4 regions of the Sporolactobacillus sp. PKPK-6 genome follow, and region 1 is predicted to be linked to each of the others. Evidence: riboswitches for the same ligand, from Rfam matches in the RefSeq annotation. Region 1 holds a riboswitch; each other region holds the start of a gene.
The links. A riboswitch is a leader RNA that binds a small molecule or an ion and turns the genes downstream of it on or off. The one in region 1 is predicted to bind S-adenosylmethionine.

Region 1 (8,016 bases):
AATTTGATGCATCTTTTTGCGCGGCACGGACAAGCAGCTGGCTTTGCGTTGCCTTACCCACATGACGCACATAATTATCGAAATTCTGTTTTTGAGACCCACTTCCGATACTTACTGCTTTAATGTCTGCAGCTGCTCCGTCTCCTTCGAGATTCGTTGCGTTCTCCGACAATGTGTTTCCGTCGTTCATCTGGCCAAGTGCCCATTGGATACGTCCGTCCTTTGCTACTTCTGCTTGGCGGCTGACATATGTGACAATCTGATCTGTAAATTCATCGACCGCGCCATATTTCACCTGTGCATTTTCACCTACAATAACTTCATTAACCAAGTTCGCCGCACCTTCGCCAACTGAGTTGTCGGAAAGATAGCTTTCTACAAAAGTAACCGAGCTGTTCTGTTCTGCAACGACTACCGTATGTGCCACGAGGCCGGAAGATGGGGCATCCTGATAATAAACAGCTTGGATCGGCTGCTCGATCACAACATTCTTTGGAATATAAAGAAAGGTACCACCATTAACCAGAGCTGCATTCAAAGCTGTCAGTTGATGTTTATCTATCGGTGTTGTCTTAAAATAGTAGTTCGCAAGCAAGTCGCCATGTTCCCGAATTGCTGTTGCCAAATCGGTATAAATAACGCCCTGATCAGTCAGTTCTTTTGAAAGTCTGCTGTAAACAGCAGAACTGTTTACATGAATCAGAACATTGCCTGCTTCTTCGCCGTTTTTCATCAGATTTTGAATACTATCAGGCAGCTCGCTTAATTGATTTACAGCACTGCTCCCGATCTGATAATTAAAGTTGGTAAAATTCCAATCTGCAATTCGTGTTTTTTCCGGCTTTGGAAGCGGAAGTTCTTCGGCTAGGCTCAAACCTTTTAACCGTGTATCTGAAAACCATTTCGGTTCTTTTCGTTCTTCAGCAAATTTTGTTAGTTCTTCCGCGTCGAATGGAAGATTTTTCAATTGCATGGACATCGTCACCCCTCCTCACATATGAAAACTTTATGCCTCAACCGTTTCATCATCAGTGATCCCAAGTTCAGCCTTCATGCCGTCATAACCCTCTTTTTCAAGTTGCAAGGCAAGTTCAGGTCCGCCGGTTTTCACAATACGTCCATTCATCATAATATGAACAAAATCAGGTTTAATATAATTTAGAAGCCGTTGATAGTGTGTAATAATCAAGCACCCGAAGTTTTCCGAACGCATTGAGTTAACACCTTTAGCCACCCATTTCAGAGCGTCGATATCCAAGCCGGAGTCAATTTCATCGAGTATTGCAAATTTCGGTTCGAGCATCATCAGCTGCAGAATCTCATTCCGTTTTTTCTCACCGCCGGAAAATCCTTCATTGACATAGCGTTCTGCGAAAGACTGATCCATTTCCAGCATCTGCATTTTCTTGTCCATCGTCTTGATGAACTTCATCAGCGGAATTTCATTGCCCTCTCCGCGTCTCCCATTGATCGCGGTTCTCAAGAAATCAGCATTGCTGACCCCGCTTACTTCGCTCGGATACTGCATGGCGAGAAACATTCCTGCCCTTGCGCGTTCATCAACGGCCATATCAAACAAGTTCTGATCGTCAAGATGTGCCTGTCCTGAGGTGACTTCATATTTCGGATGTCCCATCAATGCAGAAGCAACGGTTGATTTTCCGGTCCCGTTCGGTCCCATCAGGGCATGTATTTCTCCGCCCTTCATATTCAGATTAAATCCTTTAACAATGGACTTGCCTTCAACAGAAACGTGAAGATCGTTTATTTTCAATTCCGGTACAGTCATATCAAAACCTCCAATTTAAAAAGTCTAATTGCAGATTGAAATCCGTTCTCAATCTATTCTCATTATCATATTATATCAGATGTAAATAGATAGCAACCCAAAGGATAGTCCACAATTTACGAGTAAGTATGTATCCGTATTATACCGCTATTTTCAATTATCATAATAGAAGAATGAATAAAATATATAATATAATTTTTCCTGAACTAAATGAAAAATCGTCCAACAATTGCTGCTGGACGATTTTTTATTGTTCTTTATCTATTTATTCGGAAACAGGTAGAACCGCGCCTTTATATTTCTTATTGATAAAATCTTGGATCGTTTTAGAATGCAGCACATTGACTAGTTCTTTAATCGCTTTTTTATTTTGATCGCCTTTTCGCACGGCAATAATATTCGCATATGGAGAGGAAGCTCCTTCAAGGATCAAAGCATCTTTCTTTGGCTGCAATTTCGCTTGAAGTGCATAGTTTGTATTAATTGCATACAAGTCTGCCGCGCTGTTCTCATAAGCTTTCGGCAGAATGGCCGGATCGATCGGCTGCAAGAATTTCAGATGTTTGATATTGTCGAAATCCGTATAGTTCCCGTTTTTCTGAGCAAGTGTAGCAGCAATTGGATCAATACCGGATTTAATCTTCAAAAGTCCTTTTGATTGAAGAAGCAGTAAAATGCGTCCTTGTTCCGACTTGTTGTTGCTGATCTGGACCGTTGCTCCGTCTTTCACTTCATCAACACTCTTGAATTTCTTGGAATAGATACCAAATGGTTCGATGTGGATTTTTCCTGCATTAACCAAATCCGTATTGTTTTGCTTATTATAAAGATCAAGGAATGGAACATGTTGGAAATAATTAGCATCCAATTGTTTTGATGCGAGTGCTTTGTTTGGCAGCACATAGTCCTGGAATACTTTTACCTTCAGGGTAATACCTTTCTTTTTTAACAATGGTGCGGCTTGCTTGAGAATTTCAGCATGAGGCACTGCCGACGCGCCAACAGTCAATGTTTGATTTTTCTCCGACTTTCCTGTTGATTGTCCGCATGCGGTAAGAATGAGAGCAAAAGCAAGAACTACAGCAAATACGATTGATTTTTTCATATTAACTCCCCCAAGTTCTGTTTGATTAATTTTAGTTACCATCATTTGTTTAATAAGTCAGCTTTTATGCTGTCTATCTCTTGTCAACACGGCGAGTAATATGATCGCCGACATACTGAATAATAAAGACAATCACTAGAATAATCACGGTCGCGATAAACGTAATTGTATTATTATTTGCTTGAAAACCTTCATTATAAGCAATAGTACCAAGTCCTCCGGCACCAACGACCCCGGCCATTGCCGTGTTGCCAATCAGTGCAATCAGCGTAACGGTCATTCCGGAAGATAGTGACGGCAGTGCTTCAGGAAGAAGTACTTTCCAAACAATTTGCCACTTGGTTGCACCCATTGCCTGAGCCGCTTCAATGACTCCCTTATCTACTTCTCTTAAACCGATCTCAACCAGCCGGGCATAAAACGGTGCCGCTCCGATAATGATCGAAGGCAGTGCCGCACTCGCTCCAATCATGGTCCCAATGATAATCACCGTAAGCGGGATCAAAAGAATGATCAAAATAATGAAAGGGATTGATCGAAACACATTGACGAATGAAGCAATAAACCTGTAGATAATCTGATTCTCATAGAGTCCGCCTTTTGCCGTTAAGTAAAGTAAAAGCCCTAAAGCGACTCCTAAAAAAAATGTAAACACACCGGAGATAGCTGTCATATAGAGCGTTTGACCGGTAGACAGCCACATACTTGGCCAATCAACATTTTGTAACCACTCAAACATTTTCCTTTGTCACCTCAACTCTCACGCCTTCTGAACGCAGAACGTTGATCGCTTTTCTAATGGATTCTGAAGCCCCTTGAATGGAAACGATTGTATGCTCCGATTGAGTGTTCGCTCCGTATGCTAATCCAAGCACCTTTACCGATAGGTTCGTGTTCCCGAGCAGCCGCGATAAGCTGTGTTGAAACGTGGCTTGGTCAGCAGCCGAAAGACTGATTACAGTTCCCTCAGTATGTATCACATCGGAAACTTTGATTTGAATCGGTGTACTTTTCCCAGTATGGTTGCCTACGAATTCTTGAGTAATGGTTTGTTGCGGATTCGAAAACACAGACTCAACTGTTCCTTGCTCAACAATTTTACCGCCGTCAAGCACAGCCACACGATCGCATATTTTTCGAATTACAGTCATTTCATGAGTAATCAGTATGATCGTCAGTCCAAGCGTCTTATTAATTTCCGACAGAAGGGTAAGAATTGAATCGGTTGTTTTTGGATCAAGTGCCGATGTCGCTTCATCACAAAGAAGGACCTTCGGATTGTTAGCCAGTGCTCGTGCAATGCCTACACGCTGTTTTTGACCGCCGCTCAGTTGTGATGGATACGCAGACTCTTTGCCTTCAAGTCCAACCATCCGAATCAATTCGGCAATCCGATCTTCTCTTTGTTTCTTTTTCAGCTTCGTTAATTCTAATGGGAAAGCAATATTCTCAGCAACAGTCCGCGACCACAGCAAGTTGAAATGCTGAAAGATCATTCCAATTGACCGACGTTCTTCACGCAGCTGGCGCTCATCCAAGTCTGTAAGACTTCGACCATCAATCGTGATCGTTCCTGACGTCGGTTTCTCAAGCAGATTAATCATCCGAATGAGTGTGCTCTTGCCGGCACCGCTATAGCCAATAATGCCGAACACTTCCCCTTCCTGAATAGCAAGGCTAACATCCGATAGTGCACGCACCGGACCCTGATCAGTCCGAAACGTTTTTTCAACATTGCTTAATTGAATCAACTTCGTTCACCGCTTTCAATTATTACAGTCGTAAAAACTTATCCTACGTTTTTACTTGGCATTTAATCTGTATTCTACTTGGTGGCATCCCTCTCTCCGATTTTTGTTTCAACCAATAAAAAAACCCGCCTTGAGAGAGGTGGGATTCGCCTCTCTCATCTGTCAGAAACATTTGTTTCTGAAGGAATTAGCACCTTTATTGCAACGATCTGCAATTAGGTTGCCGGGCATCATCGGGCCAGTCCCTCCGCCTCTCTGGATAAGAGTTTTTCTATTCAATTGAGTGTTAATAATTTACCACGCATAACTCAAGCTGTCAAACCATTTTTTCTCTTAACAGATACCCGATTATGCATATTAAAAAATCCAAGCAGATGTTTCTCTGCTTGGATCTTCATAGACAAAAATCAGGCATAACCCGCTATTCGAGTGTTCAAATAATTATAGCTGCTGTTCTCCCTGCTTTTAGCCGCCTCACCGACCTGAAAAGGATTTTGAAAGAGCGGTTTAAGTTGATTGGCCCTAAAGGACGCTTGCTCCGTAGATGGTCTGCTTCCTTGAGTATTATTCCGTTCTCTAATCAACGAATGCCATGGCAGTGAAACAGCTCCTGATACTTCGCGCATCTTCTCAGTGGATAATTGTTGGGCATCTTCAAGCGAGAGCGTCTTGCCGTACGCATTCGCTTGCAAATAAAGCAGATACTTTCCAACAGACAGGCCTCGTGCTTCGGCATCCTTTTTTCGTTCAAGAGATGCTTGAAGCCACTCAATTCCAATTCCGTTCGCTTGAAGGGATTGACTTGCTCCGCGATTAAAAGATGCGGTCAAGCCCTCTGTAAATACTGATTTTTGCGAGCGGCCGATTTGATTCGTCAAAACTGTTGTAACTAAACAAAGCGATCGCTTATCTGAAACGCCTTCGTTCCTCAGTTTTGAGAAGAGTGCTGAACTGAACTGCTGAAGAGGCATCTTTTGGACGACAGGGATACTCTGAAGCAGTTGTCTTGCTTCACTGTTTAAAGGCTGTACAGAGATAACCTGCATATTACGATCTACACTCGCTTCGATACTTGCCTTTAAATCAAAATACACATATGCAGCTACCGGCCCAGGAGGCGCATAAGTACTATGCGACAACGGAATAAAACAAAGCAGCGAAAATCCAAGTGCGATGATCGGCGTCAGTATCGATTTGGGAAGAAAGTTAAATCGGGCAAGGTGTTTGGAACGTACCGTTTGTCCAATAGAAAGATCAGCCATGCGTCTGAGCCTGACCGATTTGAAGTCGCCTTCATCAGTCAGAATGACAGCACGCCTCCCCTTTTTGGACACGAGTACACCCTGATTAATCAGTTTTCCTCCCCACCTTTCTCGGTCACTGAACCGTTTCTAATTCCGGTTCAATATATGACTTTAATGCACTGAACCCGCCAATATAGATCAGCGACAATGCTATTATATATTTTCGATTCCTTTCAATCGTTTTGCGGCTACACGATACAAATTGTAACAAATCTTTTATCGGCAGCTGCTTCTTTTTCTTTAAATAAGTTACTAATTCCTTGTGCTCAACCAGCCTTTTTGCCGATACTTTTGCATTTTCACGCGCATCCGCATGCTTCGGGCAATGCTTGCTCAACACATCAAATGTAATACCGTATTCGAGCAGCAGTGTTTGATAGCTTTCGATTTGCTCCATACGCTCGTTAATCCGCCGCTGCTCTTCAAAGTGATCAATAGCAGCTTGCTGTTCGATGAAACTTTCTTCCATCGTGTTTTCATCGGTCTGTTTTGTCTGATCCAAATAAATATGGCGTACTTGGCGGGATTCTTTGCGAATGAAATCAATAATTCTGCGTCGAATGACCATGTCTGCAAAAGTCAAAAACTTACTTCCCTGCCCTTTTTGGTACTGGTTAATTGCTTCGTTAAACGCAACTAAACCGATACTGAATTCATCCATTGTCTGATCTATAAAACGATTGCATACTTTAGAAACAACCTTTTTAATAAAAGGCTGGTATGATTCGATAATTGAGTTTCGCAAGGATTCATCGCCTTGCTGTACCTGAAAAATATTCGTTTCAAGCGAAATATTAAACGCTCCGCCTAATGTTAACTGGTTTGCGCTCATCAAAACACTCACCTCTCGCTTTGGTCTTTAAGTCTTTGATCAATTCCAAATGGTAAAAATCAAATCTGTTGACCATCTTTTTTTTACAATAACATGTCCCATGGAAATGTAGGACTATTGTCAAAAACTTTTGTTAATGTCCCATTGTTCGAGGATTTTGTCGAAAAAGCAAAAAACCCTTGCCTCATTTATACCATGCTTCCCTATTGAAAAGAAAGCGACAATCTGGTAACAAAAAGATGACAAGGATTATTAAACTATTTTGTGAGTGACTTTATAAGTGCCTTATTGCCTGCATATGCCTTTCGTTAACCGATCAATTTCTCATATGCTGCAGCATCCAGAAGATTATCAAAGCTTGACGCATCAACAGATTCGAGTTCAACCATCCAAGCTTTTTCATAAGGCGATTCATTAACAAATTCCGGTGAATCTTCAAGTTCCTCATTAATTGCTGCAACAACGCCGCTTACTGGCGCATAGAGTTCAGAAACCGTTTTTACCGATTCCACACTGCCGAATGAATCGCCTGAGCCAAGTTCCGCACCAATATCCGGAAGTTCAACAAAAACAATATCTCCGAGTTCTTTTTGAGCAAACTCTGTGATACCGATACGGACTTTACCATCCGCTTCTTTCTTAACCCATTCATGATCCTTTGAATACAGCAAATCTGTAGGTACACTCATTATTTTGCCTCCGTTTTCAGGTACTGGATATTCCTTACATCTTAACGATACTTCTATTATAGCGTAAAATTTGGCAGATAAAACAAATGAATTTCATTCACATTTTCAACGTTTCATCCATTCGTTTTCAAACAGTGTTTCGCTGAACCCAACCGTTGCTTTATTTTTGTCATAGACAAGCGGTCGTTTGATCAGCATACCGTCTTCAGCAAGCCATTCAAGCCATTTTTCTTCTGGTTCATTCTTCTTACGATTTTTAAAATCGCCTTCACGATAGTGCTTTCCGCTCGTGTTGAAAAATTTTCCGATCGGAAGCCCGCTTTTGTCAACCAATTGCCTCAGTACATCGTAGTCGGGCGGATGATCGGCAATATTGATTTCTTCATATGGAATTGAATGTTCATCCAGCCATTTCTTCGCTTTTCGGCACGTTCCGCATGGCGGATAGCTATACATGGTCAGCACTTTACTCATCCTTTCTCTTCCCCTAAATGATCTTCTTTTATTATACCTGCCGTCATGAACCATGCAAAAAACAACACAAAA
Region 2 (8,016 bases), on a different contig from region 1:
AGAGGAAGCAGATGCGCTTCGTCGTAATTCCAATAATCTGGTCGTTTCTGATTATAAGGACCGCCCAGTTATCATTTTTGAAAATGACTTTTCTCTGCGCTGGTTTCAGCAGAAGCATCCGAAAATCGAGCTTCGCGATTCCAGTCATAATATGTAAGAAAAAAAGAGCCGGGGGGGCTCTTTTAAATTATAGAAAAAGGAGGAAGAGCATGCTAAATCAAGAAGACTATTGGAACAGTATTGCAGACGAAAAACAATTTACGACTCCATTTCAAATTGATCTTTTTTCTAAATATGTAGATAAAGGCGCGAAGATACTTGACTATGGTTGTGGTTACGGTAGAACTTTGCTTGAGTTAAAGGAGCATCAGTTCACTCATTTATTTGGTGTTGATTTCTCGGAAGCAATGGTTAAACGTGCCCAATCAAATGGCAGCAATGATTTAAACGTCGCTTTAATTACAAGCGGTCAATTACCTTTCGAAGATCATACCTTTGATGCTGTGCTATTATTTGCTGTTCTTACTTGTGTTTATAAAAGTCAAGAACAGGATGCCATTCTAGATGAGATAAAGAGGGTTCTAAAGCCCAACGGTATCATTTATATTAATGACTTCCTATTAAATAATGATGAACGAAATTTATGCCGCTATAAGAACTATGAGAATAAATATCAAACCTATGGAGTGTTTGAACTCTCAGATGGTGCAGTCTTGAGACATCATAGTGATGAGCGTGTGAAAGAATGGAGCGATTCTTTTGAACGTCTGGAGTACGAGAAGGTCGTCTATACAACAATGAATGGACATCGTTCAAATGGTTTGGTTTATATTGGAGAGTTGGTGAATGACTGAACGATCAAACCTGTGTATGTCACGATTAATTTTTAGCAAGTAAAAAAAGAGGCTCCCTCTAAAGTCATTTTTCGACTTAGAGGTGAGCCTCTTTGATTATTTATAGCTTTTTATTTTCCTACTGTATTGCTGAGTTCTTTGCGCACCTCATTGGCGGCTTCGACCATGTTCTTGAGCGCGGGGATTGTTTCTTCGGGACGGCGTGTTTTGAGGCCGCAGTCCGGGTTGATCCAGACGATTTTAGGATCAAGCACCTTAAGCGCGCGTTCTGCGTAGGACTTCATTTCTTCTACGCTTGGGATACGTGGGCTGTGAATGTCATAGACGCCTAGACCGATGCCTTTTTTGTATTCGAAATCTTCAAAGGCAGAAATGATTTCACCATGGCTGCGTGCTGCTTCAATTGAAATCACATCGGTATCCAGCGCGTCGATGGTGTCGATGATTTCATCAAATTCAGAGTAGCACATATGCGTATGAATTTGTGTGTCATTATTAACAAATGATGTTGCCAGCCGGAATGAGTAGACGGCATCATGCAGATAGCCCGGTTTCTTGTCTTCCTTCAGTGGAAGACCTTCTCGAAGTGCCGGTTCGTCAACTTGGATCATGCGGATATCCGCTTCTTCAAGTGCGTGCACTTCTTTCTTTAAAGCGAGCGCAATTTGGTTGAACACGTCACCTTGACTGATGTCGTCACGGACGAATGACCAGTTGTAGATCGTGACCGGTCCGGTAAGCATACCTTTTACCGGCTTATTTGTCAGTGACTGAGCATAGGCGCTTTCCTTCACCGTCATTGGATCTTGCCATGATACATCTCCGAAGATCAGCGGTGGCTTAACACAACGCGAGCCATAGGACTGAACCCATCCGAAACGTGTAAAGGCAAATCCGTTCAGCTTTTCGCCAAAGTACTCAACCATGTCGTTTCGTTCGAATTCACCATGGACGAGGACATCAATTCCGAGATCTTCCTGAATTTCGATCCATTTCGCCGTTTCATCTTTAATAAATTGCTCATAGCGTTCTTCGGACCATTCGCCGCGTCTCCAATTACGTCGGGCCTGACGAACTTCTTTCGTCTGAGGGAAGCTCCCGATTGTTGTTGTCGGCAGTGGTGGCAGATTGAAGGCATCGGCTTGCACCTGCTGACGAAGTTTATAAGAGCCGGGGCGCGACGGCAGTTCCTCGTCTAATTGATCAATTTCTTTTTGAACTTCTTTATTGTTGCGGTGTTCGGATTGCTGTAGTGTCTGCAGATCTGCACTGTTTTTCTGAAGGGCACCATAGATGGCGGCTTCGCTTTCATTAAGCCCTTTCGTAAGGTAAACGACCTCGGTCAACTTTTCATCGGCGAAGGAAAGACCGTTCAGAAGCACAGGATCAAGATTGGTTTCATTTGAGATCGTGACCGGTACATGGAGCAGGCTTGATGACGGTGTGACCCACAGATTCTCGTGATACTTAACTGATGAGAGCAGTGTCTGCAGTTCAGTAAGTGTCGCCTTTAAATCTGTCTTCCAAATATTTCGACCGTCTACAACGCCTGCAGCCAGTACCTTGCCTTCAGGGAATCCATAGGCTTTGATCGATGCCAAATTTTCTTCTTTGCCGTAAACAAAATCAAGACCGATACCGTCAACGGGCAATTGAACGACAGCTTCGTAATCATCAATCGCCTCAAAGTAGGTTTGCAGAAGAAGCTTCAGTTCAGGCACACCATTTTTAATAAAATGGTAGGCTTTCGCGAACGCAGCAAGATCTTCTTTGCTCTGTTCCTTGACAAGAATAGGTTCATCGATCTGCACCCATTCAGCCCCGGCTTCTTTCAGTTCTTGAAACACCTGTACGTACAATGGAAGCAGTGCGTCAAGCAGTGTATTAAAATGATCTGGATCATAACCCTTTGACAGCTTTAACAGCGTCACCGGTCCGACAATAACGGGCTTGGCGACGATACCGAGCTCATTCTTTGCTTCATTAAACAAATTAAGAAGGCGGTTTTCCGTCAGATAAGGTTTGGTTTCATTGCTGATTTCCGGAACAATGTAGTGATAATTTGTATTAAACCATTTGGTCATTTCCGATGCTTCTGAATTTTTGTTTCCACGAGCAATTGAGAAGTATGTTTCAAGCGATAGTTCTTTTTCATTTGATTTAAAGCGGTCGGGAATTAAACCGAAAAGAACAGCCGTATCAAGGACATGATCATAAAGGCTGAAATCTCCAACGGGAATCAGATCAACTCCAATGTCTTTTTGTTTTTTCAAATAGCTTAAGCGCAGTGTTTTAACCGTATCTAGAAACGTTTCTTTCGAAATTTTACCGGCCCAAAATTGCTCAAGTGCCTTTTTCCATTCTCTTTTTTCGCCGATTCTCGGGTATCCGAGATTCGCACTTAATACTTTACCCATGTCTTCATCCTCCTGTAATCTGCATAACAAATTTTTCGAGGGGGAAAAACAAAAGGCCTCTCTATTTTAGAGAGGCCTGAATTATCATCCGCACCCTCTTATCTTCCAAGATTCTAAAATACCAATCTTGCTGGAATTAGCACCTTTTCATAAAATGAAAGGTTGCCGGGCTTCACAGGGCCAGTCCCTCCGCCGCTCTTAATAAGAGTTTAATTAAGTTAATTTGAATACTAACATGGAATTTGGGATTCGTCAATGCTTTACTTCGACAACGCAAGTGGATTGAATCATTTAAAAATAGTTTAAAAACAGCAAGATCTGCACGCAAAACATATTCACATTTTCACTTCATCTGACGATAAAGAGAGTGAGTATGTCTCTCAAACATGAACGAACAGCAGCGAAGACACAATGAGGGTGGATACGAAATGAGTGAGCAATTTAATCGAGACAGATGGCTGAAGGAAGTGGAGAAGCAGATCACTGATCAATCGATCACAGATCATTCTGTTCTAAAACGGATTCGACTGGCACAAATTCATAAACTGGATCTGCAACTGTTGAAATGGATGCGTCCATATCTTATGAATTATTACGTTAACATTGTCAATCAAATGAGCCAACATGTACTCGATTTATATAAAATACAGAGCACGGTTCCGTCTCAAAAGACAAAAGAATACTTGAAAAATATGTATGCAGAACAAACTCGGCTTCTTTTCAACGGGTCTCTTGATCGGAGCGTTTTAGTACATTGCGAGCAAAATGCAGTTTTTTTTCTTGACCATGAGTTAAGCATTGCAAATCAAATTGCTCTTTTTAGTTTGTACCGTCGAGCGCTTATTGAAGCGGTCGAACATGAGGTCAATCATCCTGAACAGGCTTTATTTCTATCCGAATCTTTAGATAAATTTCTAAGTCTAGAGCAGCAATTGATTCTGGAACGTTATCAGCAGCTGAAGCATGAACGTGAACTTGAAAAAGAAGAGGTTATTCGCTTCAGAGCCTATCATGATGCACTGACCGGGCTTCCCAATAATTTGGTTGCTGAAGAATCGGTTGTCGATTTGGTCAAAGGATATAAAAACAGCAATCGGTCGTTTTCATTACTGAAAATAAACGTCGACCGATTAAAAATAATTAATGAAATTTTCGGTCGACAAATAGGAAATGAACTGTTGATCGCTTTATCCGGGAGAATGAAGGGAGCTCTTAAAGACTTCAATGCAGAATTGTATCGGATCAGCAGTGATGAATTCATGATTATCTGCAGAGACTGCTTGAATAAGCGCGGCTTGACACATCTCATCGAAACATTATTGCGGACAACCGAACAGCCCTACCATATCGACGGAAAAGAGATCTATGCAACATTCAGTATCGGCATCTCACAATTTCCGTATGATGGACGTTCGAGCATTCAAATATTGGCGAGTGCGGAAGCAGCACTAAGAGAGGCAAAGAAAAGCAGCAGAGAAAGTTTTTTCTTTTATAATAATGAACTTCACCAGAAGCTGCTTATGAAGCTGAATACGGAAAATGAATTGCAATCCGCATTATATAATCATCAATTTGTGTTATATTACCAACCTCAGGTTGACGCATGTACCGGCGCACTGATTGGTGTAGAGGCTTTGGTTCGGTGGGAACATCCGGAACGCGGCATCGTTCCCCCAAGCGCTTTTATTTCGGTTGCTGAAGAAACAGGAATAATTCGTGACATTGGCTGGTGGGTGCTTGACGAGGCCTGCCGGCAAATGAAGAAGTGGCAGGATCGCGGTACTCCCAAAGTACCCATTTCTGTGAATCTCTCGTTTAATCAATTTCATGATGATTCGTTAGTCAAACGGGTATGCTTCGCGTTAGAAGCAAGCGGTCTTCAACCTGAATATCTTGAGCTGGAGATTACTGAATCAACGATGGCAGAGGATTTGGAACGATCCATCAGGCTATTAAAAGAAATTCGGGCACTGGGAGTAGGCGTCAGTCTTGACGACTTCGGTACTGGATACAGTTCGCTCAGCTATTTGAAGAGCCTGCCGATCAATCAGTTAAAGATTGATCGTTCTTTTGTGATGGATATTGCACAAAGTAATCAAGATCAAGCGATTGTAACCGCAATTGTTTCGATGGCTGAACATCTATGGATCGATGTTATTGTTGAGGGAATTGAGACTAAGGAGCAATTGCGTGCAATTGAATCGTGCCGATGTCGCGCAATTCAAGGCTACTATTACAGCCGTCCGCTCGATGAAAATGATTTTTCAAATAAATATTTGGCATGAAATGATTGACTAAAATGTGAACTTGCCCTTTTTAGAAGACAGAGTTGGTAAACTAGTTAAAGGGTTATTTCAATTAAAAGAGTTACTTAAAATGATTGAGATCGGTTTTTTTTCGTCGTGATTGAATCACGAGGGGGATTGGAGGGGCATGAATGCCTTTGTTAAAAAGAAGCGAGAATAAAGGGTCGTGGCTAAAGAAGGCGGAATCGGAAGATGTCCTCATCGACATCTCGGATGCGCATGTGGCTGAGAAGCTTGAGATGCTGGATATTAAAGAATATGACCTTCAAATTATGAAAATGATGAGGCCTTTTGTAGAAGAAGAAATTGATCGAATGGCCTATGAATTTTACTCCAGCTTTACCAAAATTGAGTCATTGAGGAAGATCATTGAAAAATATAGCACTGTAGAGAAACTGAGCAAAACACTTGCGACGCACGTCATGGAACTTTTTTCAGGTGTCATAGATGAAGCATTTCTTGATCGCAGGTATCGTGTCGGCATCATGCATTATCGCATTGGGTTGACCCCTCCCTATTACATGGGAACCTTTCAAAATCTGCTCTCGAATCTGATTACCATTGTCTTGACTCATGTCCCAGAGACAAAAGAAGCGGATCGTGTAATTCGTTCCATTAATAAAATGATCAGCTTTGAACAGCAAATTGTTCTCGAAGCCTACGATGAGGAATATGAAAAGACATTGAAGCGGGAATATGAAACCGGGCGTGAAGATCTGCGCACTGCGATCCTGCAGGTCAGCAACCAGCTGACTCATTTGTCTGAACAAAGTGATCAGTTGGTCCATCATTTGCTCGAACAGTTTGAAGTTGTCCGTGAGAACTCTAAAAAGCGGAATCAGATGTCCCAAGACGCAAAGAAGCATGCTTCTGAGGGACAGAATCAGTTAGAGCAACTTTTTGTTGAAGTGATGGCTGCGAGCAGCTCCGTTCAGGAAATGGGGAAAATGGTCGGTGAGCTGGAAAACTCGTCAAAGCAAATTGGTCAGGTAACCTTATTGGTTAAGGACATTTCCGAACAGACCCATATTTTGGCGATTAATTCAGCAATTGAAGCGGCACGGGCAGGTGAATACGGCAAAGGGTTCACTGTGGTTGCCCAGGAAATTCAAAAATTGGCGGAGGAAACGAATCACGCGATGGTTCAAATTTCCGAGTTAATTAAGAAATCAACGACGGTAACCGGTCAAGTTGTTGTTTCTCTCGATAAAACGACATCGATTATTAAAAAAAGCATGGAAGAATCCATGCATACTGGGGAGAAATTTGAATTTGTTATTGAATCTGCAGATCAAAACAATTCACTATCCGGAGTTACGGACAACAGCATTGACGAGCTTGCGTTAATTACAGAACAATTAAGTACAGGTGTGGAGACCTTGAGTGCTTCTGCCGAACAATTAAAAAGCCAGTTGTAACTCATAAAAATACAAGTTGATATCATAAAAGACTCAGAACAGACGAAACCTATCGTGTGTTCTTTTTTTCTAGGCTTTATTGGATTATTTATGAAAAACATAAGCTCTTTACGACTTAACTTTGGGGAAAGGTTTGCCTTGAAAATATAAGATTTAGGCCATTGTAATGCTGATTTTTGGAATTCGAAAATTATTTTCTGTACAATAGAATTAATGATTGAACAAATCGGAAAACTGTGGAATCGAGGTAACTTATGAATTCGAATAGTGAAGCACATCAAATGATTTCAGAACTCATTGACCATGTGGAAACAGTTGTTGTCGGAAAAAGAAAAATTGTAAAGTTGATGACGATTGCACTCGTTGCCGGTGGTCATGTATTAATTGAGGATATACCCGGGGTTGGAAAAACCGTGTTGGTTCGTGCCATTGCGAAATCAATCGGAGCAGATTTTAAACGAATTCAGTTCACACCGGATTTGCTGCCGTCGGATATCACTGGTTTATCTATTTACAATCAAAAAGAGGCACGGTTTGAATTTCGTCCGGGACCATTAATGGGTAACATCATTCTAGCTGATGAAATTAACCGCACATCGCCTAAGACCCAATCGGCATTGCTCGAAGGTATGGCAGAGAGACGTGTTACCGTTGATGGGATCACAAGGCAGCTCCCCAAACTCTTTTTTGTCATGGCAACACAAAATCCGATTGAATATGAAGGAACGTATGCATTACCGGAGGCTCAGCTGGATCGCTTCTTATTAAAATTATCCATTGGCTATCCTTCTCGAAGGGACGAGCTCTCGCTGTTGAATCGGACGCCCGATCAAAACCCGGTTAACAGTTTAACCCCAATTCTGACTGTGGACGAAGTTCTTCAACTGCGTCACCGTGCCGCTTCCGTCTATGTTTCCGAGGATATGAAAAATTACTTAATGGACATTGTTCAGACGACTCGCGAACACTCAATGATCGCACTCGGTGTGAGCCCTCGGGGAACCATCGGCTTGCTTCGGGC
Region 3 (8,016 bases), on a different contig from region 1:
CGAATACCGGAAACGTATAGTCCGGAAGATGCAAAAGTTCCGCAGTCTTCTCGATGTCGCGCTGAATACTTCCGATATAGCAGATTCCAAGTCCCATGGATTCGGCGGCTACAGCCATATTCTGAGCGGCAAAAGCAGCGTCACCAAGCGCAACTGTGAGTCTTTGCGTTGTGTCCAATACCGAAGTATCCGCTCCGTTCTGATCACCAATCTTTTTGTTACGATACTGGTCTGCAACAAAGACAAAGAAATAACCATTTTCTTCAACATACGGCTGATCTCCGGAGATGGCGCGCAGCTGTTTCTTGATTTCCGGATCCTCAACGCCAATAATGGAAAAGGATTGTGTAAAACTTGACGTAGATGCCGCCTGTGCGCATGAAACAAGCAACTTTATTTGTTCTTCCGACAATGGCTGTGTTTTGAACTTGCGAATGGAACGATGATTCAACAAAGTACTGATGACTGCATTATGCATGAATCGTAAACCCCTTTGTGTGAACTATTTCTCTCAATTATACGTGATTCATCTCACCCATGCATGAAAAACGTATTGAGCATCAATCGCCTCCAAGCACAAATACGGGGGAAGCGGCGCTCACGCTGCTTCCCCTGCTAAGAAAAACCGGGCAAAAAACGCCCGGTCCTTCATTAAGTAACAAGTAAAATAAGCGGAGATTTTCCGGTTATATACACCATGGTGCTTGTTTTGCCTGTAAATAAGGGTAATTTTTCCGCTTATTCAGAGAAAAAACCTCTATTTTTACGTTTTTCGATTCAATAAGGGTAATTTCTCCGTCTATTTAAGCGATTTTACCATTCATTTTCAATTTAAGCGGAATTTTTCCGTCTATTTCTCAGATTGGGCGCTTGCCTGATCGCACACCCGAATCTTATAACGCTGATCATTATACCAGCAAGGCAGAACGACATACTTTCTTTTCTTGTAAGAAAAACCGGGCAAAAAGCGCCCGGTCCTTACTTTCACAGGATGTGATGGCTTTCGCGTTGCATGCAGGACGTACTTTCACAGGATGTGATGGCTTTCGCGTTGCATACAGGACGTATGCGTATTTAGCGAAAGCTCCTTTACACTTGCGAAAGCTCCTTTACACTTGCGAAAGCTCCTTTTTTAGCATTGGTTTGTGTCTTTACAGTGTTGAATCATCGCTTCGGTTACTCGCACCAACAGAGCACGACCGCGGGCGCACCGCGAGCCTCAGACAAGCAGAAATCTACGGGTTCTCTCTCGCTGGCATGCGATCAACAGGGCCGCACCCGCAGGCGCATTCGCACCTCCGCTTTGATTCTCGTCCAAGACACTGGCTTATTCGTTTAAATATGGGGCAAAATCCTATACTTTCTTATCTTGTAAATAAGCAAAGAGGACAGCTCTTTGCCAATTAATTTGAATCAAATTATTTTGTCAGTTCTTCGGTGAGTACAGGTACAATTTGTTTCTTGCGTGAAACAACACCTTTAAGTGTAGCTACATTATTGTCCAAGGTTACCTTGAAGGCTGCCTCAGCTGCCGTTGCTGCTTTTCCAAGGATCAGTGCTTCAGAATCACTGGTCAGAATATTGGTCACTGCAAGTACGAACAAATCAAGATTATTCGTATCAATTTCCTTGTTGATTGCAGCTTCGAGCTCCGCCTGACGAGAAAGTGCATCATTTGTATCCACAACGTTGACCTGAGCGATTTTCACAGCATATTTGCCCATTTCAAACGGCTTCACATCAATGGAAATCAACTCTTCAGCTGATTTGTCAGCAATGTTGGTTCCTGCTTTAAGCATGTCCAATCCATAGGCCTGAGTATCAACACCGGAAATCGTTTCAAGCTCCTTTGCCGCTTTCACATCTTCTTCTGTGCAGGTCGGCGATTTGAACAACAGTGTATCAGAAATGATTGACGACAACATGATTCCGGCAATCGTTTTGGATACAGGTACTCCGGCTTCCTTGTACAACTTGTTGATGATCGTCGCTGTGCAGCCTACTGGTTCTGCCCGATAATAAAGCGGCGCTTTCGTTTCGAAATTAGCGATTCTGTGATGATCGACAACAGAGAGAACGTCAACTTTTTCGATGTCGTCAGCACTTTGTGCCCGCTCATTATGGTCAACCAGATAAACGGCCGGTACTTCATTGGCAACGGTCTTTACCAGACGCGGTGCTTCAATTTGAAAATGCTTCAGCACATACTCCGTCTCACCATTCAAATCACCCAGACGAACTGCTTCTACATCTTCACCAAGTTTATTCTTCAGATCAGCGAATGCGATTGCCGAGCAAATCGCATCGGTATCAGGACTTTTATGCCCGAAAACAAGCACTTTTCCCATTTTGTCTACTCCTTATCGTTACGTATATTGGCTATTCACAGATATTCCGTTTATAGTCTCTCAACAAAACCATACCTTAAGTATCTGAGAATTTCAATAGCCAGCAGACATGCATTGATATGGCCATTGAATAATGCATTATTTTTGAAGTGATCCGTATAGAGACGTCATTTTCACTCCCGTCTGAGCATTTTCGTATTGGCAATATACAGCGCGCCGACCAGCACCAGAATGGCAATTGCATACAGCAGAACGGAATGCGGATGGTCGTGACTAACGATGATTAATCGGACAATTGCCGTTACACCAATATAGATGAAATAGCGTAGCGGAAAATGATAATGTGCTTGAAAATATTTGATGATTAACGCGATAAATTCAAAGTATAGGAAAAATACGAGAATACCTTCTAATAGATGATAGTAGGAGGCGTTCTCACTTAAAAAAAGATAGGTAAAAAATTGATACGTTTCCTTGATCAATGCGACACATAAAACAGCAGCAAGTGCAAGAAGAACAAGATTCAGTGTCCACTGAAGTACCGTTGTAATGAGCCAGTCAATTTTTTCACGATTCAAAAGATCACAACCTCCCTATCAATAATGGATCACATATATATTCTTCTGATTTTCAGATAGTACACAGTTACCTGAACAAAGGGAATGATAAGCACGACAACCATCGGATAAATCGAAAAAACATCTGTGAACAATGGATAGAAGCACATCAAGCCCGCACAAATTGGTGCCACCGCCCAAATCGTGAAAAAAGCGTCATGTGAAGCTTTAGCTGTGATGGCTCGCTCACGTTCATCATCTGATGGATTAACGAGCGGATAGATCCAAAATGATGATTTGTTTTTTCGTTTATTCCATAAACAATCGATTGCTTCGATGATCGCTAATAGAACCACCGGAAGAAACCAAACCACTTTTATTTCTACTGAAAAACCGCTTGCATCATTACGAATCAAATCTGCCAAACCGTTTGTCAGTTGAGTTAATGGGATCATTGCCAGTCCGAATGCGATAATGGTACAGATCGACATGATTAGCGAAAACCACAAACGCTTCATTTTTCATCCGTTCCTTTCTCCAGTTCAAAAACATCCTCCATGCGCAACCTAAATACATCACAGAGCTGCAGACCGAGAAGGAGCGAAGGGACGTAATCCCCTTTTTCAATGGAGGCAATCGTTTGCCTCGTCACACCGACTCTCTCGCCCAGTTCCGATTGTGTCCAGTTATATCGCGCTCTCAATTCCTTGACTCGATTTACTAAATGCATGGCGTTCAGCACATCCAATGTTTAATCATCTATACATAATGTTAATTATATTTAACATTATAGATAAAGAAAAAGCGGCAGTCAAACGTGATGAACAAGAATCGTTTGTGCCGACCGCTTTATTAATTTTTCTTCAATTTTCTCGCAATGACATTACCCAGTGATTGGATAATCTGAACAATGACAATCAAGATAATAATAACCGCGTACATTACATCCGGTTGGAATCGCACATAGCCGAACTGGTACGCCAAGTCACCAAGTCCTCCGGCACCGACAAATCCGGCCATCGCTGTTTCGCCGATCAATCCGATCACCGCAATCGTTAGACCGAGAATGATCGATGAACGTGCTTCACGAATAATGACATGCCAGATAATTTTCGGGGTGGAAATACCCATGGACTGATACGCTTCAATGATGCCTTTGCTGACCTCAAGCATTGCTGTTTCCAAAAGTCGAGCAATGTACGGTGCACATGCAACGACGAGCGGAACAATAACACCTTTCACACCAATCGTCGTACCAACCAATGTCTTCGTAAACGGAAGCAGGAAGAAGAGCAGGATAATGAACGGAATCGATCGAATGACGTTAATTAATGAGTTCACGATCGTGAAAACCGCAACATTGTCCCATTGTCCGCCTTTCCGTGTCAGAACCAGCAGCACGCCAAGCGGCAGCCCGATCAGAATTGAAAAAGCGAGTGAAATCAGCGTCATCTGTGTGGTCTGGATGAACCCTTCCCAAATTGCGCTGCCCCATTCATTGATAAAGTCTGCCATTAGTCCTTCACCTCTTCCACAAGAACATCCTGATCCCGAAGAAAGCCGATCGCCGTCTCAATTTTTGCCTTATCGCCTTTCAAATGGACGAGCAGCTTGCCGACCGACTGATTCTTCAATTGATCAATGCCGCCGGCAATAATACTTGGCAAGACATCATACTGCTTAGCAAGTGTCGCTAGTACCGGATCCTTCGATGATTCTCCTAAGAAGGTCAGTTTGACCAATCGGCCCGATTTAAGTAAATCGTTCTTCACCGAGTCCGGAATCTGAAACTTGGATTCCGTGCTGATGAATTGCTTGGTCATCGGCTGCTGCGGTTGCGTAAACACATCGACAACCGAACCTTGTTCCACAATTCTGCCGTCTTCCATAACGGCCACACGATCACAAATACGCTGAATAACGTTCAGCTCATGAGTGATCAGGAAAATAGTAATGCCCAGTTCCTTATTGACCTTGAGCAATAATTCAAGAATTGCCTCGGTTGTATTCGGATCCAGTGCACTCGTTGCCTCATCGCTGAGCAGCACTTCCGGTTCATGAGCGAGCGCGCGGGCAATGGCCACACGCTGTTTTTGGCCTCCGGATAATTGGCTCGGAAAAGCACTCTGCCGATCTGACAATCCGACAATCTCTAAGTACTTTTCGGTGCGCTTCTTAATTTCTTCTTTCGGCACGCCTTCCAATTTTAGCGGCGTTGCAACATTGTCATAGACATTCGCTGTCTCAAGCAAATTGTAACCTTGAAAAATCATACCGATTTTACGTCTTAATTGCCGCAAGCCTTTTTTATTCAGCTCCAAAACATCCTGATCATCGACAAACACCTGCCCGTTTGTTGGCCGCTCAAGCAGGTTTACACAACGGATCAGTGTACTCTTTCCGGCACCGCTGAAACCGATAACACCAAAAATTTCACCTTTGTTTACCTCAAGGGAAACGTCCTTCAAGGCCTCAATCTTGTTCTTTCCAACACGAAACGTTTTTGACACATGCTGTAATTTAATCAAGATGCTTCCTCCTTACCAAGCAGGAACTACGGAACCGCCAAACTGTTTCTTAATGTATGCTTTGACTTCCTTCGATTGATAGTATTTCTTCAGCTGCTTGACTACTTTATCATTCTTATTATCGGTACGGACAACAAAATAGTTAGGGTACGGGTTGTTTTCAAGCGGTTCATGGAAAATAGAATCCTTCAACACTGTAAGACCTGCGCCCATCGCAAAGTTGGTATTAATTGCGGATGCAGTAACTTCACCAAGTTGTGCCGGAAGCTGTGCGGCATCCAATTCGATAATCTTCAGATGTTTGGGATTGCTGACCACGTCGCGTTTCGTTGATGTAATCCCAGCACCCTTCTTCAGTTTAATAACGCCGGCCTTCTCAAATAATTGCAAAGCGCGGAGCTCGTTAGCCGGGTCATTCGGTACTGCAATCTTGTCGCCGTCTTTCAAATCTTTAAGACTTTTAATTTTTTTCGAGTAGATCCCCATTGGAAAGGCCACGGTTTTGAACACATCAGTAATTTTATAGTTTTTATTTTTAATCTGATCCTTGAGGAATGGGAGCGTCTGGTAGCTGTTCGCATCCAGATCTTTATCGTTCAGTGCAATATTCGGCTGATTGTAATCGTTGAATACTTTCAATTTAATTGTCAATCCGTCTTTTTTCGCCAACTTAACGACTTGTTCCATTACTTGTTGGTGAGGACCGCCGGTCACACCGACCGTAATTTCCTTTTCACTCAATTCCTTTGAAGAACTATTGCCGCAAGCGGCCAAAACAAAAATTAAAGAAAATGCTAAAAACGCTGAGATAACTGCAGTAATCTTTTTCAATGTTTGCTTCCTCCTGTTTGTATATAAGAATACTCTGATTTCTAACCGAAGGCTTTTCCAATCATCCAGTTTTCCTAATTTATGAAGAGCTCGGAACTAATAAAGGCTTCCCTCGAGAAGAGAGAAGCCTGATCCGTTCATATCTTCTCTTATCTCTCAAAATCCAAATGGATTCTGCAGGAATTGGCACCTAAATTTTCATTTGGTTGCCGGGTTTCATCGGGCCAGTCCCTCCGCCGCTCTGGATAAGAAGTATTCAATTGGTTAGTGATACGATTGTACCGCGAAATCGCGAATGTGTCAAAACTTTGTCGTTAAGTTCCATATAGTTCCACAAACAAGCTGCTATTCTTAATTACTTAGCCGATTCAACGGTTGTCGCGTAACCTTTTGGGTGGCTGCTGTGCCAAGCCCAGGCATCGGCAAGTATTTCAGGAATGTTCGTGTGTTTCGGGTTCCAACCAAGCACACGCTTTGCCTTTTCAGGGGAAGCGATCAGCGTGCTCGGATCTCCCGCACGTCTTGGAGCCAGTTCAGCAGGAATAGCCTCTCCGGTAACTTTTCTTGCCGCCTCAATAATTTCCTTAACCGAAAATCCTTCACTTGAGCCAAGGTTGAATACATCACTCTTGCCGCCGTCAAACAGATAGCGAAGTGCCAGGCGATGTGCGGCGATCAGATCCTCAATGTGCACATAATCACGGACGCAGGTCCCATCTTTGGTTGCATAATCATCGCCGAAAATGGAGATATGGTCACGCTCACCGGCAGCAACCTGGAGAACAATCGGAATTAAGTGTGTTTCCGGATGGTGATCCTCCCCAATTGATCCGCCTTTACTTGCGCCGGCAACATTGAAGTAACGAAGGGCAACAAATCGCATGCCATACGCACGATCACACCATTTCATCATCTTTTCCATTGTAAGCTTGGTTTCGCCGTATGGATTGGTCGGCTGCGTCGGCATGTCTTCGGTAATCGGAACAACTTCCGGTTCGCCGTATGTTGCCGCAGTTGAAGAAAATACGATGTGTTTCACGTTATTATCGTTCATAACTTCCAAAAGAATTTGCATCCCGTAGACATTATTATTGAAATACTTCAGCGGCTTCTCAACCGATTCGCCGACTAAAGAATTGGCGGCAAAATGAATGACGCCTTTAATATTTTCTTTCTTAAATACAGAATCCAAGAACGTCTTGTCGCGAATATCTCCTTGATAAAATTTTGCGTTCGGATGAAGTGCATCCTTATGACCGGTCTGCAAGTTGTCGACAACAACCACATCCTCGCCGGCATCGATGAGTTGATAAACCGCGTGCGAACCAATGTATCCGGCGCCGCCCAATACTAAAATAGCCATAAAAAACCCCTTCTCATTGTCTTCTTTTGTCTACCATTTTCCACCTTATTGAAAAGCTTGACAAGCCCTATTCATCCGCATTTTTGAATTGAATCATCACTGACGTCTTTAATGCCCGCTCAAGATGTTTTTTATGTCTTTGTGCAGCTTGTTCTTCAAAATAGGCATCATCATGATAATAGGCAGTCAACTGAAGCTGCTTTTTCTTCGTCTGTTTGAGCGTTAATCGATTGACGACATGCAATTTTGTACGATCGAAATCATGTGCGAGACGCAACACAGCGCCGAGTGTCTCATACAGTTTCATGTCTTCTTTGGTTGCCATTTGCTGGAACGACTTGGCAAAGTCGCTGAGATTCGACCGATTCTTAAACGAAGCGATCAGCGCT
Region 4 (8,016 bases), on a different contig from region 1:
GTTGGACGGAGGCTTTGACTGTCCGAATCGAGACGGCAAAGTTGCCTGGGGCGGATGCACCTTTTGTAGTCAGAAAGGCTCTGGCGATTTCGCAGGCAGTCGCCGAGATGACTTAACGACTCAATTCACCACGATTAAAGAACAGATGAAAAAGAAGTGGCCGCACGCCGACAAATACATCGGCTATTTTCAAGCTTTTACGAACACATACGCACCTGTTGACGTGCTTCGCGAAAGCTATGAAGTGATCTTGGAACAAGAAGGTGTCGTCGGACTTTCAATTGCAACTCGCCCGGACTGCCTTCCTGATGACGTCGTCGACTATCTTGCCGAATTAAACAAGCGCACATTCCTATGGCTTGAACTCGGACTGCAAACGGTACACGATGAAACCGGCCGCCTCATCAATCGAGCGCATGATTATGACTGTTTTGTCGAAGGAGTTGAGAAGCTCCGTAAGCACAATATTCCGGTATGCGTTCATATTATCGACGGACTGCCGCGTGAAACGCCGGAAATGATGCTTGAGACAGCAAAAGCTGTTGCAAGACTTGACGTTCAAGGAATTAAAATACATTTGCTCCATCTGTTAAAAAAAACAGCTATGGTCAAGCAATATGAAAAAGGCTTGCTTCAATTCCTTGATTTTAAAACGTACGTCAATCTTGTCTGTGATCAGCTGGAAATTCTTCCGCCCGATATGATCATTCATAGATTAACAGGCGACGGACCCGCTGATTTAATGGTCGGACCAATGTGGAGTCTGAATAAATGGGAAGTTCTAGACGCGATTGATGATGAGCTGGCAAGGCGAGACAGCTGGCAAGGCAAACTTGCCCACTCAGTTGCTGAACAATCAGCTAGGGACTAAATACTCTGGCTGATTCTGCGATAAAGCCACCCATTAACAAAGAAGAACAAGCCGCTGGCTCCTGATCTGCAGATCAGTTTTCGTGCAAGCACGCGAACATTACGCTGCCGTGCGACTTTTCGATCAGCAAGATAGATACCAAGCAAGCCGCGGTTAATCATTTTGTGAAAATTTTTATCCGGCATATTCTCAATTGCCGTATCTGCTTCTTCAATGAAGTGCTTGAAGCGACTGATCATTTCCTCATTGCTGCAATAATAGGAGCAGAAATTCAAATCGCCTTCAATCCGGTCTTCTTCTTGATCGACAAAATAATCCATTAAAATATGGAGCCCTTGAACCCAAGGAAAATAACTGTCCTTGATCCGAACCACAAGCTGCGCCATTTCACTCCCGCGTGATGCTGCATAGGAAACGATGCAGAAGATGCCCAGTGTTGATCCGGAGCACGCGGCGAATTCATACCAGCTCATCTCAGGGAGATGGGCTTTATTTTTTTGAAACCATTCGACGAGCCGAGGGACACGCTGATCTTTTTTCACGTGTTTATGCACTTGAAGATCACAATAAAAACCGGCTAACTCATGGAGCGCAGGCTGAATAAGTTTCAGCGCCGATAATTGGCCAAGTACATTTTGGCATTCAGACACAAGTCCTTGAAGATACCCTCCATCATCGCAGCTGCCGCGGTGTTTATAATAGTCCTCTGGCTCGGCACCCGGAGTCAATGCGTTCAGCATTGAGTGATGCAAACAACGAAAGTCAACCGGATCAAGCGAAATACTTCGATCACATAAGTTGTCCAAATAATCGCTGATCGTTTGATAAGCGACAATGAATGAAATGATCTCCTTCATTTGTCCCTCAGCAAGAAGGCTGTAAATGGATCCGCCTTCACAGTGAAATGTTTTCGCTTCAATACTTGCGAGTGCCTGTCTGCGCAATTCTGCATCGGGAATTTCTTCAGCTCGCTTCTTCCATTTTGCAAGATCGCGATGTACTTCGGGAAGCACTTTTCTATATATTTGTGCCATTAATTTAATCGGTCTGGACGGTACAGTCATCGTTTTGCCTCCCTGTAGAGACGCTCTTCTACTTGATTTCGTTCGGGCAATCTCCTTACTTACCATCTATTATAGCAAACGATCATTCTGCTTATGCGATCTTGTCTATAAAAAAAACGCTTTTCACAGCCGGTAGGCGTAAAAAACGTTTTTTGGGTATACATGCTCAATGAGTCTGGAAATCTGAAAGAATCTGCTTTTTCAGCAAATCTGCTTTGTCCGTCTTCTCCCAAGGAAGTTCGACATCTGTACGTCCAAAATGTCCGTACGCCGCCGTCTGGCGATAAATCGGCCTGCGCAAGTCAAGCATTTTAATGATGCCGGCCGGGCGGAGATCAAAGTTACGGCGAATCAGCTGAACGAGCTGTTCTTCAGTTGCCTGCCCTGTACCGAACGTATCAACCGAAATAGATACCGGCTCTGCAACACCGATGGCATAGGCAAACTGCACTTCGCACTTTTCTGCGAGACCTGCCGCGACAATATTCTTCGCCACATATCTTGCCGCGTAAGAAGCGGAGCGGTCGACCTTCGTCGCGTCTTTTCCTGAGAAAGCGCCGCCTCCATGCCGTGCGTATCCGCCGTACGTGTCAACAATAATTTTTCGTCCGGTCAAGCCGGCATCCCCTTGAGGCCCGCCGATGACAAAGCGTCCGGTCGGATTGATAAAGAATTTCGTCTTCTCGTCAATCAATTTCTCCGGAACAGTCGGATCAATGACAAACTCATGAATGTCCTTCTTGATTTGCGCTTCAGTCGCTTCTGGATCATGCTGTGCCGAAATCACAATCGTATCGATACGCTCCGGATGGCCCTCTTCATCGTATTCAACCGTGACCTGGGTCTTTCCATCCGGGCGAAGATAGCCGATCGTTTTGTCTTTCCGGACATCAGCCAGTCTCTTCGCTAATTTATGAGCAAGTGATACGGGAAGAGGCATCAGTTCCGGTGTTTCATTGACAGCAAATCCAAACATCAGTCCTTGATCCCCGGCACCAATCGCTTCAATTTCATCTTCCGACATCGTTCCCTCACGCGCTTCAAGCGCTTTATCGACGCCTTGAGCAATATCAGCCGACTGTTCCTCGATTGAAGTCATGACCGCACAGTTCGATGCGTCAAAACCATATTTCGCGTTGTCATAGCCGATCTCTTTAATCGTCTGACGAACGACTTTCGGAATATCCACGTAGGTGGAAGTGGATATTTCACCAGTCACAAGGACAAGTCCGGTATTAACGACTGTTTCGCATGCGACCCTGGCGTTAGGATCCCCCTTCAGCAGTTCATCAAGAATCGCGTCTGAAATCTGGTCACAAATTTTATCCGGATGACCCTCAGTTACCGATTCGGAAGTGAATAATCTTCTTGAATACTTCTTCGTCATTTTCCTTCACCCTGCCTTTCAAACATTATATACAAAATGGTGTCAACGGTACCCGATCCCTCTGCTTTTGTTTTCAAGGCATGAAAAAAGCCCGCTCCAATTATGGATAGGCCGATTCTTATCGCGCGCCTCTTATTATCAGGGGAAAGAGATCATTCTCTCTTTTCTCTGCAGGTTAGCACCGTACCGTTATTCGGCCGGTTGCCGGGCTTCATCGGGCCTGTCCCTCTGCCTACTCGGAATAAGAGCAGCCGTGTATAATCCCCATCTTAACGCAGGGAATTAAAATTGTCAATGAAAGTTCCTTTGTTTTCAAGCGTGTAAATCAATTCATTTAAAGATACTCAAAACGAAACAAAACCATATGGAGATTTCGAATTATTATCTCTTCATGATTGCGGAATATCTGAATCATCATTACAATATTAGTAGGTAACAATATTTACAATGTGTTATACAATAAAGAATGAGTGATCAATTTCACAAAGAAAGGGATGTTCTCATGAATCGTACTTTTTTGGAAACCCCAATCTCTGAATTGCTCAGTACCGGAACTCCATTCATTAATTTATCTGTTCCTGAACTCATTGAACATGCATTGAGAAAAAATGAAGGCATTTTAGTAAATAACGGAGCACTAGCCGTAACGACCGGGAAATATACGGGACGGTCTCCAAAAGACAGATTTATTGTCAAAGATGATGTTACACGTGACACGGTTGACTGGGATAGAAGTCAGCACATAAATGAAAACGCTTTTTTAAATCTTTACGAAAAGCTTGCTACCTATTTAAGTAAACAGCAAGAGAAATATGTGTTTCGAGGTTTTGCCGGGGCTGACCCAAATTACCGTCTGGCGATTCAAGTTATTAATGAGTATGCTTGGCAAAATCTCTTCTGCCGCCAATTGTTTATTGAACCCTCTGATTTGGAGCTTGGACATCATCAAGCAGAATTCACTGTTTTATCTGCACCCGGTTTTAAAGCAAATCCATTGACTGATGGTACGCGTTCCGAAGCATTTATTATTATTTCCATGAAATACCGTATTGTATTAATCGGGGGCACCGAATATGGCGGAGAAATCAAGAAATCCGTATTTACTGTAATGAATTATTTATTGCCGCAAAAAGGAGTGATGCCGATGCATTGCTCTGCAAATCAAGACGAAAACGGCAACACAACTCTTTTTTTCGGTTTGTCCGGCACCGGAAAGACAACGCTCTCCAATGTGCCTGACCGACAGTTGATTGGGGACGATGAACACGGCTGGTCAAGTAACGGTGTGTTTAACTTTGAAGGAGGATGCTATGCAAAAACGATTCGGCTGACTCAAGAGAATGAACCGCAAATTTATGACAGCATCCAATTCGGTACAGTACTTGAAAACGTCGTCATTTCTCAGGATCAGCGCAAACCCGATTATTTCAGTACCGCACTTACGGAAAACACGCGTGCTGCCTATTCACTGCAAAAGGTTGCAAATGCAGTTCTTCCAAGCGTCGGAGGGCATCCAAACGCGATTATTTTTCTGACAGCCGATGCATCCGGCGTTCTCCCGCCAATTAGTATACTGTCACCGGATCAGGCAATGTATCAGTTCCTCTCAGGTTACACGAGTAAATTGGCCGGCACCGAGCGCGGAATTGTAACTCCTGAACCAACTTTTTCCACATGCTTCGGGGCCCCGTTTATGCCGCTTCCGGCAGTCACCTATGCTGAACTTTTGGGAAAATTTATAAAACAAAACAATGTAAGCGCTTATCTGATTAACACCGGATGGACTGGGGGACCCTACGAGCTCGGTAAACGAATGAAGCTCAGTTATACAAGGCAAATGGTTTATGCAGCTTTAAATGAACGTCTTGACAAGAAAAATATAGTCACGGATCCGATTTTCGGATTGCATATTCCGCAAACATGTCCTGGTGTACCTGATCAGGTGCTTATGCCATGGAAAACATGGACTAATCCAGCTGCGTATGAGCATGCTGCAATACAGCTGGCTCAAAAATTCCAAACGAACTTCCAGCAATTCCGTCAAGCACCTGAGAACATCCGCAACGCTGGGCCTAATGTCCACTAAAAACAGCTGGCTCCCTCCAATTTTGGAGGGAGCCTTTTTTAGTGCCAAAGTCTTAAATGTGTACTTCGGACACGAGCGTCCATTGCTTCTGCCTGATTGCCTTCATCGACAGCTCAAGCACTTGGTCTTTCATCAAAAAACTATACTGTCTCCGATTCTTAATTGAGTGAGGCAGATTGCTGATCAGTCTCGGTCCGTCTGTCTCTAAATAATCCTTTTTCAGGGTTATTTGATCAATTTCCGCAAAGTAGATATTCTTAACTATTGGTTCGTCTCGCCCATCTACTTGGTATTGTCCAATAAAATAGAGATTCGCTACATGCGCGCCGGTTTCTTCAAAGATCTCTCTTTTCGCCGCTTCCTCCGGGCGTTCTCCAGACTCTACTTTGCCTCCGGGAAATTCAAGTCCCCTCCTTGAATGCATGGTAAGCAGCCATTGACAGTGAAATTTACAAATAACCCAAACATGTCTTGGATCGGCCGAAAAGGGAGTTGATGAAAGAGCTAGGGTTACTTTATTTCCATAAAAATCCGGAAAACTAGGATATTGATTCATTCGGTCATTACCTCCGCACCTGCGTTCTGCGAGCTTCAAACCTATTTTAACAAATAATGGTTCACATTCCCCACAAGATTTTTATTTTTAACCAATTTCTTCTTCGCATCTTTTTTTATAATTTTTCCATTCGTTTTCCAGATCGGACAGTGTCCATTCATTTAATTGATCGGACTCTTTTGTCACGAAATTTTTTCTTAACTCGCGAATCAAGTATTGCTTTCGGTTTTCAACAGCCCTTCTCAACAAATTGATACGATTCATGAATGAACGAAATCACAATTAAGCAAGCGTTTACATTTTGTTTGTTCAATCATGATTTCTGCCCCCTTTCCACGTGAACACGTCTTATTTCAGACGAATGATTTGTTTGATTTAATCCATAGCCCATTCATCATGCCCAGCACTGATATTTTTAAACACTATTATACAATAAAAGCGCTTACAATATATCTTTACGTATCTAAAAAAATTTAATCGAGTACTTGCAATCATTTTTTCAAAAAAATGTTTAGCAACAGAAAAATATGGCAATAGTATGAATAACCCTAACCCCAATTCACTTTTAGTTAAATCCGCATCGATTTGCGGATTTTTTTTGCTTGAAACGATAAAAATCTGTATTAAAAGAAGCTGCTCTTTGTCGTTGTATCGGCAAAGCACAGCTTCCTTTCCTACTCACGCATTCACTATTCGGCTTTTTCGCACATTTTCTTGAAAAGCTTTCTTTTCTTTCTTAGTCATCTTTTTGTACTTCTTAATAAATGCCTCATATTCAGGCATTACTTCTGACATCAGACCATATTGTTCCACATGTCCGTATTGAACCCAGAGCGCCTTTTCACAAAATTTCTTCATCTGGCTGATTGAGTGGCTGATGAAGAAAATGGTTTTTCCTTTTTCTTTAAATTCGTTCATTTTATCCAGGCATTTGTCCGCGAATGTCTGATCTCCGACAGATAATGCTTCGTCAATAACAAGAATATCCGGGTCGATATGAATGGAAATCGCAAATCCGAGGCGTGAACGCATTCCGCTCGAATAGGTCTTCACCGGCTGATCTATAAAATCGCCGATATCAGCAAATTCAATAATCTGCGGCGTCAACTCCACAATCTGCTTTTTATCAAAACCAAGCATCAGACATTTTAATTCAATATTTTCCCGGCCGGTCAGCTCTTTCTTCAAGCCCGACTGGATCGCGATCAGTGCCGCTTCACCATGAATTTCTACCGATCCAGATGTGGGAGGAATAATTCCGGCAATAATATTAGACAGCGTTGATTTTCCCGATCCGTTCACACCGATGATTCCGATAACGTCGCCTTTATTCGCTTCAAAGCTGATATCGTGAAGCGCATAAAACGATTTTCCGTAACCTTTAGGAGAAATCAAATCTAAAATTTTTTCGGAATTTTTCGCGTACATTTTATATTTTTTCGATACATTTTTTACAATGACTGATTTTTCCATGAATGGAGATCTCCTTACAAATAATCTACGAAATGATCTCTGAACTTCAGATGCACAAATGAACCGAAAATAAGGGCAACAAGAACAAAACCCCAAAAATACGCCGTATAACCGATGTGATCAATCCCGTACCAAGAAGCGCCTAGCAGTGTAGAACGGTAGCCTTGTACAAGATAATACATCGGATTCAGCAATAAGATTTTTTGGAAAAAGTCAGGCAGACCCGCATCTGCAAGACGCGCAGGCTCCCATAGGAAAGGAGTCAGATAAAACATCATACGCATGAGCGAAATCAAGACCTGATGCACATCGCGAACGATCGTTGAAAATGTAGAAGTGATCAGCGATACCGAAAACAAAAAAGCCAGCGCAGCAAACATAAAATAAGGAAGCTGGATCATATAAATACTGATTTTAAACTGTGTAAATTGCAGAATCACAATAACAATTCCAGTGATCATTAAATGCTGATAAAATTTTTCAAGAATCACGTAGCTTGGAATCGCACTCATTGGAAAATTCATTTTAGCGATAAAGCGAATCCGTGAATAAATCGATTTCGACCCTTGGATAATGGCT

Region 2: it holds a riboswitch for S-adenosylmethionine, as region 1 does, so the genes downstream of both, metE (5-methyltetrahydropteroyltriglutamate--homocysteine S-methyltransferase) here and AC1MBV_RS03620 (methionine ABC transporter ATP-binding protein) in region 1, are expected to answer to the same signal.
Region 3: it holds a riboswitch for S-adenosylmethionine, as region 1 does, so the genes downstream of both, AC1MBV_RS16905 (MetQ/NlpA family ABC transporter substrate-binding protein) here and AC1MBV_RS03620 (methionine ABC transporter ATP-binding protein) in region 1, are expected to answer to the same signal.
Region 4: it holds a riboswitch for S-adenosylmethionine, as region 1 does, so the genes downstream of both, metK (methionine adenosyltransferase) here and AC1MBV_RS03620 (methionine ABC transporter ATP-binding protein) in region 1, are expected to answer to the same signal.

Annotation. Positions count from the first base shown of each region.
Region 1 covers NZ_JBWXPA010000001.1:742,651-750,666, forward strand. The annotation lists gene sufD (Fe-S cluster assembly protein SufD) at 1-979, opposite strand, end outside; gene sufC (Fe-S cluster assembly ATPase SufC) at 1,007-1,789, opposite strand; gene AC1MBV_RS03610 (MetQ/NlpA family ABC transporter substrate-binding protein) at 2,055-2,894, opposite strand; gene AC1MBV_RS03615 (methionine ABC transporter permease) at 2,968-3,633, opposite strand; gene AC1MBV_RS03620 (methionine ABC transporter ATP-binding protein) at 3,626-4,645, opposite strand; SAM riboswitch class I at 4,798-4,911, opposite strand; gene AC1MBV_RS03625 (anti-sigma factor domain-containing protein) at 5,053-6,000, opposite strand; gene sigI (RNA polymerase sigma-I factor) at 6,023-6,781, opposite strand; gene gcvH (glycine cleavage system protein GcvH) at 7,090-7,470, opposite strand; gene AC1MBV_RS03640 (Spx/MgsR family RNA polymerase-binding regulatory protein) at 7,576-7,944, opposite strand.
Region 2 covers NZ_JBWXPA010000002.1:545,595-553,610, reverse strand. The annotation lists gene AC1MBV_RS13550 (peptide chain release factor 3) at 1-157, shown strand, start outside; gene AC1MBV_RS13545 (class I SAM-dependent methyltransferase) at 210-854, shown strand; gene metE (5-methyltetrahydropteroyltriglutamate--homocysteine S-methyltransferase) at 965-3,271, opposite strand; SAM riboswitch class I at 3,367-3,479, opposite strand; gene AC1MBV_RS13535 (putative bifunctional diguanylate cyclase/phosphodiesterase) at 3,700-5,556, shown strand; gene AC1MBV_RS13530 (protoglobin domain-containing protein) at 5,709-6,995, shown strand; gene AC1MBV_RS13525 (AAA family ATPase) at 7,250-8,016, shown strand, end outside.
Region 3 covers NZ_JBWXPA010000003.1:169,248-177,263, forward strand. The annotation lists gene nfsA (oxygen-insensitive NADPH nitroreductase) at 1-478, opposite strand, end outside; gene AC1MBV_RS16875 (manganese-dependent inorganic pyrophosphatase) at 1,419-2,348, opposite strand; gene psiE (phosphate-starvation-inducible protein PsiE) at 2,522-2,926, opposite strand; gene AC1MBV_RS16885 (hypothetical protein) at 2,956-3,423, opposite strand; gene AC1MBV_RS16890 (helix-turn-helix transcriptional regulator) at 3,420-3,635, opposite strand; gene AC1MBV_RS16895 (methionine ABC transporter permease) at 3,758-4,420, opposite strand; gene AC1MBV_RS16900 (methionine ABC transporter ATP-binding protein) at 4,420-5,433, opposite strand; gene AC1MBV_RS16905 (MetQ/NlpA family ABC transporter substrate-binding protein) at 5,446-6,264, opposite strand; SAM riboswitch class I at 6,411-6,516, opposite strand; gene galE (UDP-glucose 4-epimerase GalE) at 6,620-7,627, opposite strand; gene AC1MBV_RS16915 (Ppx/GppA phosphatase family protein) at 7,695-8,016, opposite strand, start outside.
Region 4 covers NZ_JBWXPA010000002.1:461,779-469,794, forward strand. The annotation lists gene mnmL (tRNA modification radical SAM protein MnmL/YtqA) at 1-871, shown strand, start outside; gene AC1MBV_RS13130 (tetraprenyl-beta-curcumene synthase family protein) at 868-1,935, opposite strand; gene metK (methionine adenosyltransferase) at 2,102-3,322, opposite strand; SAM riboswitch class I at 3,452-3,570, opposite strand; gene pckA (phosphoenolpyruvate carboxykinase (ATP)) at 3,825-5,408, shown strand; gene ytkD (RNA deprotection pyrophosphohydrolase) at 5,461-5,964, opposite strand; gene fbpA (Fur-regulated basic protein FbpA) at 6,052-6,228, opposite strand; gene tagH (teichoic acids export ABC transporter ATP-binding subunit TagH) at 6,643-7,437, opposite strand; gene AC1MBV_RS13160 (ABC transporter permease) at 7,452-8,016, opposite strand, start outside.